2 regions of the Blautia wexlerae DSM 19850 genome follow, and region 1 is predicted to be linked to the other one. Evidence: riboswitches for the same ligand, from Rfam matches in the RefSeq annotation. Region 1 holds a riboswitch; the other holds the start of a gene.
The links. A riboswitch is a leader RNA that binds a small molecule or an ion and turns the genes downstream of it on or off. The one in region 1 is predicted to bind FMN.
Positions count from the first base shown of each region.

Region 2: linked by a shared signal. The riboswitch ahead of ribD (bifunctional diaminohydroxyphosphoribosylaminopyrimidine deaminase/5-amino-6-(5-phosphoribosylamino)uracil reductase RibD) and the one ahead of NQ550_RS17935 (ECF transporter S component) in region 1 are both predicted to bind FMN.

Region 1 covers NZ_CP102267.1:3,859,092-3,867,429, reverse strand. The annotation lists partial or broken gene NQ550_RS17940 (IS110 family RNA-guided transposase) at 1-811, shown strand, start outside; FMN riboswitch at 1,054-1,187, shown strand; gene NQ550_RS17935 (ECF transporter S component) at 1,325-1,960, shown strand; gene NQ550_RS17930 (nucleotidyltransferase family protein) at 2,162-2,455, shown strand; gene NQ550_RS17925 (HI0074 family nucleotidyltransferase substrate-binding subunit) at 2,442-2,831, shown strand; gene NQ550_RS17920 (NUDIX hydrolase) at 2,872-3,486, shown strand; gene NQ550_RS17915 (glycoside hydrolase family 3 protein) at 3,559-5,979, shown strand; gene NQ550_RS17910 (hypothetical protein) at 6,016-6,201, shown strand; gene NQ550_RS17900 (MATE family efflux transporter) at 6,370-7,710, opposite strand; gene NQ550_RS17895 (ROK family transcriptional regulator) at 8,317-8,338, shown strand, end outside.
Region 2 covers NZ_CP102267.1:2,993,893-3,002,230, reverse strand. The annotation lists gene NQ550_RS13960 (AAA family ATPase) at 1-1,323, shown strand, start outside; FMN riboswitch at 1,409-1,523, shown strand; gene ribD (bifunctional diaminohydroxyphosphoribosylaminopyrimidine deaminase/5-amino-6-(5-phosphoribosylamino)uracil reductase RibD) at 1,769-2,857, shown strand; gene ribE (riboflavin synthase) at 2,859-3,506, shown strand; gene NQ550_RS13945 (bifunctional 3,4-dihydroxy-2-butanone-4-phosphate synthase/GTP cyclohydrolase II) at 3,671-4,870, shown strand; gene ribH (6,7-dimethyl-8-ribityllumazine synthase) at 4,981-5,448, shown strand; gene NQ550_RS13935 (RluA family pseudouridine synthase) at 5,445-6,530, opposite strand; gene NQ550_RS13930 (ketopantoate reductase family protein) at 6,762-7,682, shown strand; gene pckA (phosphoenolpyruvate carboxykinase (ATP)) at 7,944-8,338, opposite strand, start outside.

The DNA.
Region 1 (8,338 bases):
TCAATTCAGCTTCTTTATGAAACAAAAGGTTGCCGCAAAAGCAAATCTGATTGCACTGTTGGATAATACTTATCCTGGTGTAAACAAACTCTTTGACAGCCCCACCCGTGAGGACGGGAGTGAAAAATGGGTTGACTATGCTTATTCTTTCTGGCATGCGGATTGTGTCCGCAAGATTGGGTTAAAGGCATTTACAGAACGCTACATGTCTTTCTGTAAGAAGCACCACTATATCTTTCAGCAGGACAAGCCAGAAAAACTGTTTAATGCCTCGAAGGAGTTGGTTGCCGTCTTTCCAAAGGAGAAGACTTATAAGCTGTTGATCCAAAGAAAGCATCCAAAGCAGTTAAATCTTGCCTCCGAACATGTAGAACGACTCCGCAGGGAAATGAACGAACTGGCATCCACACTTCCAGAATACAGCACCGTAATGGGCATCTATGGCGTTGGGAAAACCTATGGTCCCCACTCATCGCTGAGATCGGCGATGTATCCCGGTTTACCCACAGGGAAGCACTGACCGCCTTTGCGGGCGTAGACCCCGGTGTTGATGAATCCGGCCAAAGACAAGTCAAAGAGCAACAGGGCTTCAAAGGTCGGATCCGCAAGGCTGCGCAAAACATTGTTTCAGATCATGACAACCTTGTTGCAAAATGCTCCTGAAGCCGATCCGGTGTACCGTTTTCTTGACAAAAAACGGTCTCAGGGAAAGCCTTACTATGTCTACATGACAGCCGGAGCGAATAAGTTCTTACGCATTTACTATGGTAAAGTCAAAGAATGTCTGCGGAACTTAGAACAGACAGAATAACACCCTTTTCTATATCACCACTTTCAAAGCCGGCATTTCTGGCGGCTTAAAAGTTATGCACAAAATATCAAATCGGATTTTTGAAATTTTCTTCAAAAAAACACTTGACTTTTTATTAGCAGGCTTTCGTTTTCTGGATTTATTATAATAGCCTGGAAAAGCAAAGTCAATAGAGGAGCGTAATGGAATAGTTGTATTGACAATAGATATCTGTATGTAGTATAATCAGACGCAAATAAAAGAAAATTCTTCGGGGTTGTGGTGATCAGCATCAGCTGAGATTCCCTACCGGCGGTTATAGTCCGCGACCCGCTTCGGCGGCTGATCTGGTGGAATTCCAGGACCGACAGTATAGTCTGGATGAGAGAAGAACACGCGATATTTACCATACGTGCTCATTACCCCGGATATATGATCCGGGGTTTTTTTATATGTTGAAGAAAATCTTCATTATATAAAAAGCTTGTGGAATTTTCTTTTAAACAAAGAATAATTTCAAAGGAGAGAAACAGTATGAGTGAACAGGTATTAAGAAATGGAAATGTGGTAGCAAGGAGTAAGACGAGAACCATCACACAGATAGCCATGCTTGGCGCTATCGCAGGAATTTTAATGAATCTGGAGTTTCCGCTTCCTTTCCTGGCACCGACTTTTTATCAGCTGGATTTTTCAGAAATCCCGGTACTGGTTGGCTCATTTGCAATGGGACCGATCGCAGGTGTACTGATCGAGCTGGTGAAGATTCTTGTGCATCTGGTAACAAAGGGCTCTATGACAGCAGGTGTAGGCGATGTGGCAAACTTCATCTTTGGATGTACATTTGCAGTTCCGGCAGGTCTGATCTACCGCTATAAATCTGTTAAGAGCAGAAAACATGCAGTGATCGGAATGGCAGTTGGAACCGTACTTACAGCAGTAGTTGCATGCTTTATCAATGCATTCGTGTTACTTCCGGCATACGGAAAGGCTTTTGGAATGCCGGTAGAAGCATTTATCGAAATGGGAAGTGCAGTACACAGTTCTGTAAATAATCTTCTTACATTTGCAGCAATGATCATTTTCCCATTCAACATATTCAAATATGCTCTGACATCCCTGATCGTATTCCTGATTTATAAGAGAATCCGCGTGGTGCTCAAGGGAGATTGATTTTATATCTGATAAAGAATAAATAAATTGGCAGCACAATAAATAAAAAAGAAGAACAGCCGTATGATGAAAAATCTGCGGCTGTTCTTCTTTTTATGTGTAAAAAATAATTACGGAAATTGTCAGACAGACTTAAAAAAGATACGATAATATGGTAAGATAAAACAGACGATATAAACATCGGAATGTGAGGTTTATAAAATGAATGATACAGGAATCAGACCGGAAGTTATAGAAGAAATCCGAAACCTTGCGCAAAAATATGATATTGAAAAAGTAATTCTTTTTGGTTCGAGAGCAAGAGGAGATTTCAGAAGAACAAGTGATATAGATATTGCAGTCACAGGAGGAGATTTTGCAAGGTTTGCGTTAGATGTGGATGAAGAGACAAGTACTCTTCTGGAGTATGATATTGTAAATCTTGATCGTGACATGCAGGATGAATTAAGAGAATCTATAGAGAAGGAAGGGAGGATTTTGTATGAGAAAATATGAGAATTTCTGCAATGCACTGTCTAACATGAAAGATATTTATAATTATGAAGAACCATATGATAATGTAGTGATTACCGGACTCGTAGGATTGTATGAAATTTGTTTTGAGCAGTCATGGAAAATGATGAAAGAAATACTGGAGATTCATGGATATGCAGAGGGAGCAACAGGTTCACCGAAAATCATTCTGAAGACTGCCTATAAAGCAGGAATGATAAGAGATGAGGAGCAGTGGCTTCGTGCATTGCAGGCAAGAAATAATGTTACACATTCTTACAATCAGAAAATTGCGTTAGGAATTATAGCTGATGCAAAAGAAGAGTTTTATCAGATGTTTTGCGAACTAAAAACAGAGATAGAAGAAAATTGGCTGTAATAATCAGCGAAGGTATAGAAAGCGAAAGGAAGTATCCATTATGGGACAGATACACAATATTGAAAAACTGACAGATTGTAAATTTTTAAATTTGTACCATTTAAATGCAACAAGCATTCACAACACTCCTGTGTCATATTTTGTGGCATCCCGTGCGAAGAGTATTAACGAATTAAAAATAAAAACAGGTAAAAATACTCCGGATGGTGTAATTATTTACAGTCTTTACGGAGAGAAAAAAGACAGGGTTGTATTGGTACGTCAGTACAGATATGCAATCGGCGGATACATCTACGAATTCCCGGCAGGTCTGGTAGAATCGAACGAAGAATTCCATGAGGGTGCAGTAAGAGAAATGTACGAGGAAACAGGACTGAAATTCACACCGCTGAAAGTAGATCCTGCATTTGAGAGACCTTATTTCACAACGGTTGGAATGACAGATGAATCCTGCGCAACTGTTTATGGATATGCGGAAGGTGAAATCAGTAAAGCGGCACAGGAGGATTCCGAAGAAATCGAAGTTGTGCTTGCTGACAGAGAAGAAGTAAAGAGGATTCTGCGTGAAGAAAATGTAGCAATCATGTGTGCATATCAGCTTATGCATTTCCTTCAGGATGAAGAACCTTTTGCATTTTTGAAGGAAGAACTTTAACCAAATCAAGCAAGTAGCGAAGCGGATGATTTTATCTGCTTGACTAAGGAGAATTAAGGGAGGATTAAAATAATGGCAAAATGGCAGAGAAGCTTCTTCCAGCCTGTGCTTCCGCTGGGAGAAGATGGACGGAGAGTTACAGGAAGTAAAGAACACATTGCACTTTCCAGAATGGCAGCAGGAGAGGGAATGGTCCTTCTGAAAAATGAGAAAAATACACTTCCGATCCGGAGAGGGACGAAAGTCGCACTCTTTGGTAAGGGTACTGTAGACTACGTAAAAGGCGGCGGAGGAAGCGGCGATGTAACTGTAGAATACATCCGTAATCTTTATGAGGGCATGAAGATTAAAGAGGATGAGGGGAAAGTAGAAGTTTTCGATAAACTTGCGAAATATTATGCGGAAGATATTCAGAAACAGTACGAAGATGGTGCCGTACCGGGTATGACAGTTGAGCCGGAGCTTCCGGATGAACTTCTGAATGAAGCGCGAGAATATACAGATACTGCAATCATTACCATCTGTCGTTTCTCAGGCGAAGGATGGGACAGAAAATGTGAAGCTGCACAGGACGGATACGTTCTTGATGGAGAGGAAAAAAGAAACTCCGAGCTGTCAGCGAAGATTTTTGAAAACGGTGATTTCTGCCTGACAAATGCAGAGAATATCATGGTAGAGAAAGTAAAGAAAGCATTCACACATGTAATCGTAGTGATGAATGTTGGCGGTATCGTGGACACGAAATGGTTCAGAGACTGCGATGAGATCCAGTCAGTACTGATGGCATGGCAGGGCGGTATGGAAGGTGGTCTTGCAACAGCAGATATACTTTGTGGTGATGTTAATCCATCCGGTAAATTATCCGATACTTATGCAAAAGATCTGGAAGATTATCCATCCACAGCAAACTTCCATGAGTCTGCATTCTATGTAGATTACACAGAAGATATCTATGTGGGATACCGTTACTTTGAAACAATTCCGGGTGCAGCGGAAAGAGTAAATTATCCGTTTGGGTTTGGACTTTCCTATACAGACTTCGACTGGAAGATGACTGGTGTTTCCGAAGAAAACGGTGTGATCACAGTTCTTACTGAAGTAACCAATACAGGAAAAACAGCAGGAAAAGAAGTTATCCAGCTCTATTACGGAGCACCACAGGGGAAACTTGGAAAGCCTGCGAAAGTACTGGGGGCATTCAAAAAGACCAGTCTTCTTCAGCCGGGTGAACGTCAGATTCTTACCCTGAAAATTCCTGTGAATCAGATGGCATCCTACGATGATCTGGGTAAAGTATGCAGATCAGCCTATGTTCTGGAGGCAGGAGAATATGCGATCTATATCGGTACAAATGTAAGAGATGCAGCGAAGATCGACTTTACATATGTAGTAAAAGAAGACACAGTAACTGAGCAGTTAAGCCGGAAAGCAGCGCCATATCATCTTCAGAAACGTATGCTTGCGGACGGTTCCTATGAGGAACTTCCACAGCGTGAATATGTGGAAGAAGAAGGACTTCCGAGACAGGATAAATATGCCATCGGTCTTCCATGCCCTGATACAAGAGGACAAAAAGGAATAGACTTTCTTGATTTTCTTGATTCCAAGGGAGTTCGCTTCTCTGATGTAGCAGATGGTAAAATGACATTGGATGAGTTTATGGATATCCTGACATTGGATGACTGTATCAATCTCCTTGGCGGACAGCCAAACACAGGATGTGCCAATACATTTGGAATGGGAAATCTTCCGGAATACGGAGTCCCGAATGTGATGACTGCAGACGGACCAGCCGGACTTCGTATTCTTCCGAAATGCGGAGTGAACACAACTGCCTGGCCATGTGCCACACTTCTTGCCAGCACCTGGGATGAAGAACTGGTAGAGAAAGTTGGTAAAGCAGGAGCGGAAGAAGTAAAAGAAAATAATATCAGTATCTGGCTTACTCCTGCCTGCAACATTCACAGAAGCCCGCTCTGTGGCCGTAACTTTGAGTATTATTCTGAAGATCCGTACCTTGCAGGAAAGACAGGTGCAGCTGTGGTAAGAGGCATCCAGTCTCAGCATATCGGAGCAAGTGTGAAGCATTTTGCAGCCAATAATAAGGAGACAAACCGTAAGGATTCTGATTCCAGAGTATCAGAGAGAGCACTCCGTGAGATTTATCTGAAACAGTTTGAGATCATTGTAAAAGAGGCTCATCCGTATACGATTATGTCTTCCTATAACCTGCTTAATGGCATTCATACTTCAGAGCATAAAGAACTCCTGACAGGTATTCTCCGTGATGAATGGGGATTCGACGGAATAGTTACAACAGACTGGTGGACATTCGGAGAACACTATCGCGAAACAAAAGCAGGAAACGATATCAAGATGGCAGCAGGATATCCGGAACGCATAAAAGAAGCATACGAAAAAGGATTTATTACTGAAGAAGAAATCCGTCTCAGCGCAAGAAGAATCCTGAATATGATTCTGAAAATTGACTGATGAGTATCACTAATATTTTATACAGGAGCAAAAAAGATGATGGATGAGCGTAAACGAAGTTTAAGAAAAGAAATAGTCAGGCTGGCACTTCCGATCGCACTTCAGCAGTTCATGACAGCCCTGGTCGGAGCATGTGATGCGATCATGCTGGGAAAGTTAAGCCAGGATGCCATGTCAGCTGTATCACTGTTCCTCTGGGAGGAATCTGCGCATTTATCCTGAAACTGCCGGTTATGGTTGTCTACTTTGTACTCAATCTGGACGAGATCATTAAACTGCTGGTGGTCTATAAACATTATAAGAAATATAAATGGATTAAGAATCTTACATAATTTTACACGCTTCACAGGCACATATACCGGATATCCGGGACTATGTGCCTGTTTTGTTTTAATGATATTTATGCATCCGTACATAATAGCTGATGCATAAGATCACAGTGGCTCCGCTCCATGCTGCAATCTCTGCAAAGAAAATACCGTCCTGTCCGATAAAATGGGGAAGAATCAGTGCAGCACTGATACGCATGACGAATTCAGCCATACCACTTACCATAGGCATTAAGGTATCTCCCAGCCCCTGAAGTGCAGATCTGTACACGTACAGAAAGTACAAAACCCAGAGCATGGCAGCCATAATAGAAAGGTATTTAAAAGCAATTGCCAGTACCTGCTGTGTCTGCTGCGGTTCACCTGAGATGAAAAGTGAGAGAATATTTTTTCCAAATAAAAACATGGCAGCAGAAATGATTAGTGAGGTAAGTAGGGAAAGCAGCATACTGCTGCGGACGCCTTTTCTGATCCTGTCAATCTTTCTGGCTCCCAGATTCTGACCCACATAGGTAACGATGGCATATCCATAGGAAATAGCAGCCATTTCCAACAGACCATAAAGCTTGTTTGTAGCTGTAAATCCTGCTACAAAAAGGAAACCGTAGCCATTGATCACATACTGGACTACCAGACCGCCCACACCGATGATGATATTCTGGAATACAACAGGAATACCAAGCTTCATCAGGCGGGCATTCATGCCGGAGGCAGGCATAAAATCTGCTCTGGTCAGATGAACGATATCAATTCTGCGTAAAATCAGGAAACAGTAAACAGCGGAGAAGCTCTGTGCGATCACAGTTGCGATTGCTGCTCCTGCCACACCCCATCCGAAGCCTGCCACAAAAAGGATGTCCAGTGAGACATTCAGCACAGATGCGATAATCATTGCGGTCAGCGGTGTTTTACTGTTTCCCATAGCCCTTAGGGCAGAGGCAAACATATTATAGGCTGCTGTGGCGGGGATTCCACAGAAAATGATGCGCAGATATAACAGAGACATTCCGATAATATTGGAAGGTGTATGTAGCCCTGTTAATACCAGCGAAGCAAATGACTGGCTGAGAATCAATACTCCGGCTGCGATGAATGCGGTCAGCCGGTAACTGTGAGCCAGAGATTTACGCAGATTTTCGAAATCCTTTGCCCCATAATACTGGGAGAGTTGAATAGAAAATCCCTGAGTGAGTCCTGTGGATATTCCTGTGACAACCCACATCAGAAAGTCAACAGCACCCAGTGCGGCAAGAGCCTCCACACCTGCAACCTGGCCAACAACCATGGTATCCACCATTGTATAAAGCTGCTGACAGATATTTCCCAGCATCAGGGGAATTGCAAAAAGAATGATCAACCGTCCCGGTGAACCGGAGGTCATATCCTGAATCTTGGTTTTCATTAGTATAAAAGTTCCTTTCCGGAGCATATTTGAAAAAGTTTAGAAATGATTATTCGAATATGCCCTGATATTTACATTAATAATTTGTAACTATTCAGTAGTCTGCTATCCCGCGAGGTGTTTTGGCACGTAAGTACCAAAATCCCGAGACATACAAGCCAAAATGCCATCACCGCAGGTGATTTTTAATGCATTTTGGCTCGTAACTGTGAAGGTACTGAACAGTTACGATAATTTTATATCATTAACGTGAAAAATGAAATATAATATTTCATCAGAATGATATAAATTTATCTGTTATGTTACTGTTCACACGCCACTATCCCGCGAGGTGTTTTGGCATGAACATGCCAAAATCCCGAGACATACAGCGCGAATTTATGCGATTAGCATAAATTCTGTGCATCGCGAAGCGTGTTACTGAGAACGGAGTGAACAGTAACTCTGTTATTGTAGATATATTAACTGAATCAGCTGAATAAGTTAAGTCCCCTGCCTCAATTGCAAAAAGCAACATACTCTGCAGAGACAATGGCTATTTACAAATATGACAATAACAGGTATCATTCTTTTATAAATACATTAATAAAAGAAGGTAGAAACAGAATGAGCGGACTGGAAAAGAAAT
Region 2 (8,338 bases), 870 kb from region 1:
ACTAATCCGATTAAACGTACATCCTTTGAATTTAAAGAAGATGACGGCGTTTTCAGTGCAGATATTATCAGTATTGATTCAAGATTTGTAAGTCTTCTGAAATGGCTTGGGGAGAATCATATCAATGTGCGTCTTTCTGGAGAGAATAAAGAGAATGGTTATGCAGTTTATAAGATTCGTGAAACCGCTTTTGGCGGCGGCACGAAACTCTCCGCAGAGGACGGATTTCTTCAGTTTATGATCGAGAGACTTCTTGCAAGCAGTGCACCTGCAGAGCTTGTTGAGGATGAAGATGAGGAAGAAGCAGGGGACGAGATGAAGCTGACAAGCATTCAGAGCATCACTGATTTTATGACCTGCGCAGGCAGAACCCTGCCGGATAATATCCGTCTCTGGGCGAGAAGAAACCTTGCAGTTGCCCGTTCACACGAAGTATCTCCAGAGGAGAGACGTCATGCTCAGAGAGCACTTTCCATCATGATGAATGTACAGTGGAAGAGCAATTATTTTGAAGCAATCGATCCTCAGGAAGCCCGCAGGATCCTTGATGAGGAACTCTACGGAATGGAATCTGTAAAGCAGCGTATCATTGAAACAATCATACAGATCAACCGTACCCATACACTTCCTGCATACGGACTTCTCCTTGTAGGTCCTGCAGGTACAGGCAAATCTCAGATTGCCTATGCAGTTGCCCGTATTCTGAAACTGCCTTGGACAACTCTGGACATGAGTTCCATCAATGATCCGGAACAGCTTACAGGAAGTTCCAGAATCTATGCAAACGCAAAGCCCGGAATCATTATGGAAGCTTTCTCGGCAGCAGGAGAATCCAACCTTGTATTTATCATCAACGAGCTTGATAAAGCAGCGTCAGGTAAGGGCAACGGAAACCCTGCAGACGTACTTCTTACTCTGCTTGACAACCTTGGATTTACAGATAACTATATGGAATGTATGGTGCCTACAGTGGGCGTTTATCCTATTGCTACGGCAAACGATAAGTCCCAGATCAGCGCACCTCTGATGTCCCGTTTCGCGGTGATCGATATCCCGGATTATACATCAGAAGAGAAGAAGATCATCTTCTCCAAATACGTTCTTCCGAAAGTTTTGAAACGCATGAGCCTGAAAGCAGAAGAATGTGTAGTAACAGAAGACGGTCTGGATGCCGTCGTTGAATTGCATAAAAATACAAGCGGTATTCGTGATCTGGAACAGGCAGCAGAGCATATCGCAGCCAATGCCCTGTATCAGATTGAAGTAGATCACCTGACAGGTGTGACATTTAATGCAGAGATGGTAAGAGGGTTACTTTCCTGAAAAAAATCTTGACAGAGATAAAAGTTAAGAGTATACTGTCAGACATCAGCAAGGTAAATTGCAAAAATTGCTGATAAAAATAAAATAAGATCTTCAGGGCAGGGTGCAATTCCCTACCGGTGGTAAAGCCCACGAGCCGTAAGGTATGATTCGGTGCAATTCCGAAGCCGACAGTACAGTCTGGATGAAAGAAGATAACAGTAGAGATACAGAAGAATTAACTGATCTGTGAAAGCTGACTGCTCTGGAATAATTAATTTATTCCAGAGCTTTTTTATATGAATTAAAGTGATTTCAGTGATGAAATAAAGAGTCAGATTCATCGGAAGATAATTCATATCAAATATTAATTACCAAGCCCTGGATGTTGAAAGAACACCGGGGCTTTATTTTATGGAATTGTTATAAAAGAGCAGGAGATGATGGATTGAAAAACACAACGGATATGGAACAGGACAGGCAGTATATGAAAATGGCTTTGGAACTGGCGCAAAAAGGAATGGGTTTTACAGCACCTAATCCGATGGTGGGTGCTGTGATCGTTAAAAACGGAAGAATCATTGGCCAGGGATATCATAGAAAATATGGCGAACTTCATGCGGAGAGAGAAGCTCTGGCAGTGTGTACGGAAGAACCCAAAGGAGCATCTATATATGTTACTTTAGAACCCTGCTGCCATTATGGAAAACAGCCTCCATGCGTGAATGCAATCTTGGAGACCGGAATCAAACGCGTGATCATCGGATCATCAGATCCTAATCCGCTGGTTGCAGGAAAAGGAATCCGGATTTTGAAGGATCATGGAATTGAAGTAACAGAAAATATTTTAAAAGAAGAGTGTGATAAATTGAATGAAGCATTCTTTTATTACATCCAAAATAAAAAACCGTATGTGGTCATGAAATATGCAATGACTATGGATGGGAAAATTGCCGCTTATACAGGTGAATCCAAATGGGTGACAGGAGAAGCTGCCAGAATTCATGTACAGGAACAGCGACTGAAATATACAGGAATTATGGTCGGGGTGGGAACTGTGCTGGCAGATGATCCGATGCTCACCTGCAGACTGGAAAACAGCAGAAATCCTGTGCGTATTATCTGCGATTCCCATCTGAGAACACCACTGACATCTAAGATTGTAAGAACAGCAGTGACAATTCCTACAATCATTGCAAGCAGCAGTAAAGATCAGCAGAAGATAAAGAATTATGAAGAGCTGGGATGCCAGGTTCTGTATGTTCCGGAGAAAAACGGACACATAGATTTAAACAGATTAATGGAACTTCTGGGAGCTGCAAAGATAGACAGTATTTTGCTGGAAGGAGGGGGTTCTTTAAACTGGTCAGCACTGGAAAGCGGTATTGTTCAGAAAGTTCAGACCTATATAGCACCCAAACTTTTTGGAGGCGAAGAAGCAAAGACACCGGTGGAAGGAAAGGGATTTCCTGATCCTGCCAGTGCAGTATTATTAAAAAACAGCGAAATAACCAGATTAGGAGATGATCTTCTCATAGAGAGCGAGGTGAAGTGAAATGTTCACGGGAATTGTTGAAGAACTTGGAACTGTGAAAAAAATAAAAAAAGGAGCAAATTCAGCGGTATTCACGATACAGGCAGAGAAAATACTGGATGACCTGAAAACAGGAGACAGCGTAGCTGTAAATGGAATCTGCCTGACTGTAACAGCGTGTCTGAAAGATGGTTTTACGGCAGATGTGATGCACGAGACATTAAATCGTTCTGCACTGATTCAGCTTTCTCCGGGACAGCATGTAAATCTGGAAAGAGCAATGCCTGCAAATGGAAGATTTGGAGGACATATTGTCGCAGGACATGTGGATGGAACAGGAAAAATCACGGAAGTTCGCAGAGATGATAATGCTGTCTGGTATACCATTCAGGCTTCACCAGACATTATGAAATATATTGTGATAAAAGGTTCTGTGACAATTGATGGAATCAGCCTTACAGTGGCAAAAGTCTCAGAAACAGATTTTTCCATTTCTGCAATTCCTCATACAGTAAAAATTACCGTTCTTGGGGAACGTAAAGAAGGAGATATCGTTAATCTGGAGACAGACATAATTGGAAAATACGTGGAAAAATTAATAATACCTGTGAAAGAACAGCCGGTAAAAAGCAATATCACACGGGATTTCCTGAATAAGTATGGATTTTGACAGAATTAAGCAAAAAGCAGTTATTCGACTGGTGCAGAATTGTGCAGTGAATGCTTTATCTGCCTGACATGGACCAGATAAGCTGCCAATGCGAATGATTTTGCCCTCTTAACAGAAGAAAAATATATGGTATCAGAAAAATACATCGCATAAGGAGAGAAAAAATGAACGGATTTGATTCAGTAGAAGAAGCTTTGGAAGAACTTCGAAATGGAAAAATTATTCTGGTAACGGATGATCCGGACAGAGAAAATGAAGGAGATTTTATCTGTGCAGCAGAGTTTGCCACAACAGAAAATATTAATTTTATGGCTACCCATGGAAAGGGACTTATCTGTATGCCAATGTCTGAGGAATATGTAAGAAAACTGCACTTCCCGCAGATGGTAGCAGAAAATTCTGATAATCACGAAACGGCTTTTACTGTTTCCGTAGACCATGTCAGTACCAGTACAGGAATCTCCGCAGCAGAACGTTCTGTTACAGCCATGAAATGCGTAGATGAGAATGCAAAACCCGAAGATTTCAGACGTCCCGGACATATGTTTCCGCTTCTGGCAAAGAAGAATGGGGTGCTGGAAAGAAACGGACATACAGAGGCAACTGTAGATCTCTGCAGACTTGCCGGATTAAAACAGTGTGGCCTGTGTTGTGAAATTATGCGAGAAGACGGCACTATGATGAGGACCTTTGAGTTACGGGAACTTGCCAGAAAGTGGAATCTGAAATTCATAACGATCAAAGATATTCAGAATTACCGTAAATGCCATGATATTCTGGTGGACCGCGTGACGACTACAAAAATGCCTACCAGATACGGAGAATTTATGGCATACGGATTTGTAAACCGTCTTAATGGTGAACATCATGTGGCGCTGGTAAAAGGTGAAATTGGAGATGGAAAAGATGTTCTGTGCCGTGTGCATTCGGAGTGCCTGACAGGAGACGTGTTTGGATCTCAGCGCTGTGACTGCGGACAGCAGTTTGCAGCAGCTATGTCCCAGATTGAAGAAGAGGGAAGGGGAATACTTCTTTATATGAGACAGGAAGGACGAGGAATCGGACTGATCAATAAACTCCGTGCTTATGAACTTCAGGAACAGGGAATGGATACACTCGAAGCGAATCTGGCACTTGGATTTGCCGGGGATGAAAGAGAATATTATATAGGTGCGCAGATTCTGAGAAATCTGGGAGTAAAAGAACTGCGCCTGTTGACAAATAATCCGGATAAGGTTTATCAGCTGGAAGAATTTGGAATCAAGATCAAAAAGAGAGTTCCGATCCAGATGAATGCGACAGCATATGATCTGCACTATCTCAAAACAAAACAATTACGGATGGGACATATTCTGAAGTATTAAATGCGGCAGAGAATTTTTAACGTAACAATAACGTTACCGAAAATAAAACTTACTTTGTATAAAAACCTGTACAGGTTAAAAATAAATTTACAGATGAAAGGATTAAAAAAATGAAAACATTAGAAGGAAAATTAGTATCAGATGGAATGAAAGTAGGAATTGTAGCAGCACGTTTCAATGAGTTCATTACTTCTAAACTGGTAAGCGGTGCAATGGATGGACTGACACGTCATAATGTAAAGGAAGAAGATATTCAGGTAGCCTGGGTGCCAGGTGCTTTTGAAATCCCGCTGATCGCGTCCAAAATGGCAAAAAGTGGAAAATATGATGCTGTGATCTGTGTTGGTGCAGTGATCCGTGGAAATACCAGCCATTATGATTATGTATGCAACGAAGTTTCCAAAGGTATTGCATCAGTGTCATTGGAAACAGGAGTTCCGGTATTGTTCGGAGTACTTACAACAGAGAATATCGAGCAGGCAATTGAGCGCGCAGGTACAAAAGCAGGAAATAAAGGCTATGACTGTGCACTCAGTGCCATTGAGATGGTAAATTTAATAAAAGAACTTGAGGCTTAAATAGAGCCAGGGCCAAAAAATGAAACCAGCTCACGAAAATCGAAAGGCAATGGAGCTTCCAGTGAGATAAATTCATCTTTGAAAGGATGCTGAAAAGAAACTCTCCATGCATGAAGTGCCGCACGTTTGAATGGATGTCGCAAGCATGATACTGGAGCTATATCTGCATCCTTATTAGGTGACTGTTTTTCAGTAATATTTTTTTCATACAACGAATCCCCAAGAAGTGGATGCCCAGTCGAAGACATATGGACACGGATCTGATGGGTACGTCCGGTGTCCAGTTTAAGTGTGACAAGTGACCAATCCTGACTGGTAAAGAGAGTATGATAATGAGTAACTGCTGTTTTGATTTTTCCTGATAATACAGAGGAATGTAAGGAAAGATCAGCAGCAGTTTTCATTTTCAGATGATTCGCAGGGTCCTGTATCAGCGGCAGATTTATGGTATGCCAGACATCAGGGGCATCTACAGGCAAAGCACCGGATACAACAGCAAGATACTGCTTATGGATCTTGCATGGAGACTTTACAGATTGAAGTCTCGAAGCAGCCACCTGATTCTTGGCAAAAATCACAATCCCGGAAGTTTCCTGATCCAGCCGTCCTACTGGACGGACGCAGACAGACTCATTTTTCTCTCGAAAGTAGTCGGCAACAAGATTGGAGAGACTGTCTGCATAATGTATTCCTGTCGGATGCGTAACCATTCCCGCCGGTTTATTAACTGCCAAAATATCTGTATCTTCATATACAATATCCAGAGAAAGAGAAGCTTCGGAAACTGGAATTGAAGCTTTATCACAATGAAGGCCTGCTTGAGTTTTACTACCGATTTTGAAATTATAATTTTCAAGATGTGCAGAAGCAGTCTGCGCTTCCTCCAGACAAACACGGATCACATCACCGGGATATGCTGTCTCAGTCACACGACAGCGTATCCCGTTTTTTGTAATCCCATCCAGTCGAAACTTCGCCTGACTGATCTGTCGTTTCGTAAGTCCTGCATTCTTTTTCAGGAATGCTTCAATTTTAATTTCTGCAGTTTGTTCATCTATTCTAAATTCCAGATATCGTTCCATCTTGATGATTCCTTTGCACAATTAATCGTATGGATAATTATTGCCATATTGTTTATATCCGTTTTACTGATGTCAGAGTTGGATAAATATTAATATATTGATATTACAGGTCAAAAAATAAACTGTCAATGCAAAATTATGTCGACGTAATGCATAAATATACTGAAGAAAAATTACAATTGTGCTATGATAATATAAGAAACAAACTATGAAAGCGGGGCAGAAAAAACTATGAAATACTTAATCATCGGAGCCGGCGGAACCGGCGGCGTTACCGGATATTATATGAAAAAAGCAGGCAAGGATGTAACTCTGATCGCCCGAGGCGAACACCTGAAAACAATCCAGGAACAGGGCCTTACCTTAGAAAAAATGTGGGACAAAACCGAAGAAACGATCACCATCCCGGCTACAGACATGGAACATTACACAGACCATCCAGACGTAATTTTTGCCTGCGTAAAAGGCTATTCCCTGGATGAAACCATTCCATTTATCAAACAGATCGCAAAGAAAACAACCATTGTAATTCCGGTCTTAAACATCTACGGAACCGGCGGAAAGATGCAGAAACAGCTTCCTGAGCTCCTTGTAACAGACGGATGCATCTACGTCTCCGCAAACATCAAAGAACCAGGCAGACTACTCCAACACGGCCAGATCCTGCGTATCGTATTTGGTGTGCGTGACAAAGCAGAATCCAGACCAGAACTGAAAGAAATCCAGAAAGACTTCTGCGACAGCCACATCGACGGAATCCTCTCCGAGAATATCCGCCGCGAAACTCTGGAGAAATTCTCCTACGTTTCCCCAATCGGTGCAGCAGGGCTCTACTACCACGCCACAGCCGCAGACTTTCAGAAAGAAGGCGAAGCCAGAGAACTCTTCAAAACCATGATAAGAGAAATCACCGCACTCGCAGAAGCCATGGGAGTCCCATTCCAGAAAGACATGGTAGATGTAAATTTAAAAATTCTCTCCAACCTAGCACCGGAAGCAACCACATCCATGCAGAGAGATATCATGGCAGGAAAACAGTCCGAAATCGACGGATTAGTCTATGAAGTAGTAAGAATGGGCGAAGAATACCACGTTCCGGTACCTGCATATAAGAAAGTGGCAGAGAGTCTTAGAACTCTGGTAAAAAAATAATAGAAGAAAGTGGGATGGTGTACAAATTAATACCAGAAATAGAAAACATTACTTTTAAGAACAATAAGTTTTTGATGCAGGGGATATCAATATTATTATAAACAAATTTATTGAAATAGATAAAATGATATAAGGAACCTGAAATCAGATATGAATATAGGGAAAGCAAAAGAATTTGTTGTCTGATATTTGGAACAGTACAAAAAAGGGATGCGAATCATTCGCATCCCTTTCGTATCATTTGGACAATTTAAGTTATAATTATAACTGAGGACCAGCTGCAACAAGTGCTTTACCAGCAGCGTTTCCTTCGTATTTAGCAAAGTTCTTGATGAATCTTCCAGCAAGATCTTTTGCTTTTTCTTCCCATTCAGAAGCGTCAGCATATGTGTCACGAGGATCAAGGATACCTGTGTCTACGCCGTTAAGCTCTGTAGGAACTTCGAAATCGAAGAATGGGATCTTCTTAGTAGGAGCGTTAAGGATATCTCCGTTAAGGATTGCATCGATGATACCACGAGTATCTTTGATGGAGATACGTTTTCCTGTTCCGTTCCATCCTGTGTTAACCAGGTAAGCTTTTGCTCCGCTCTTTTCCATTTTCTTAACAAGTTCTTCTGCGTATTTTGTCGGATGCAGTTCAAGGAATGCCTGTC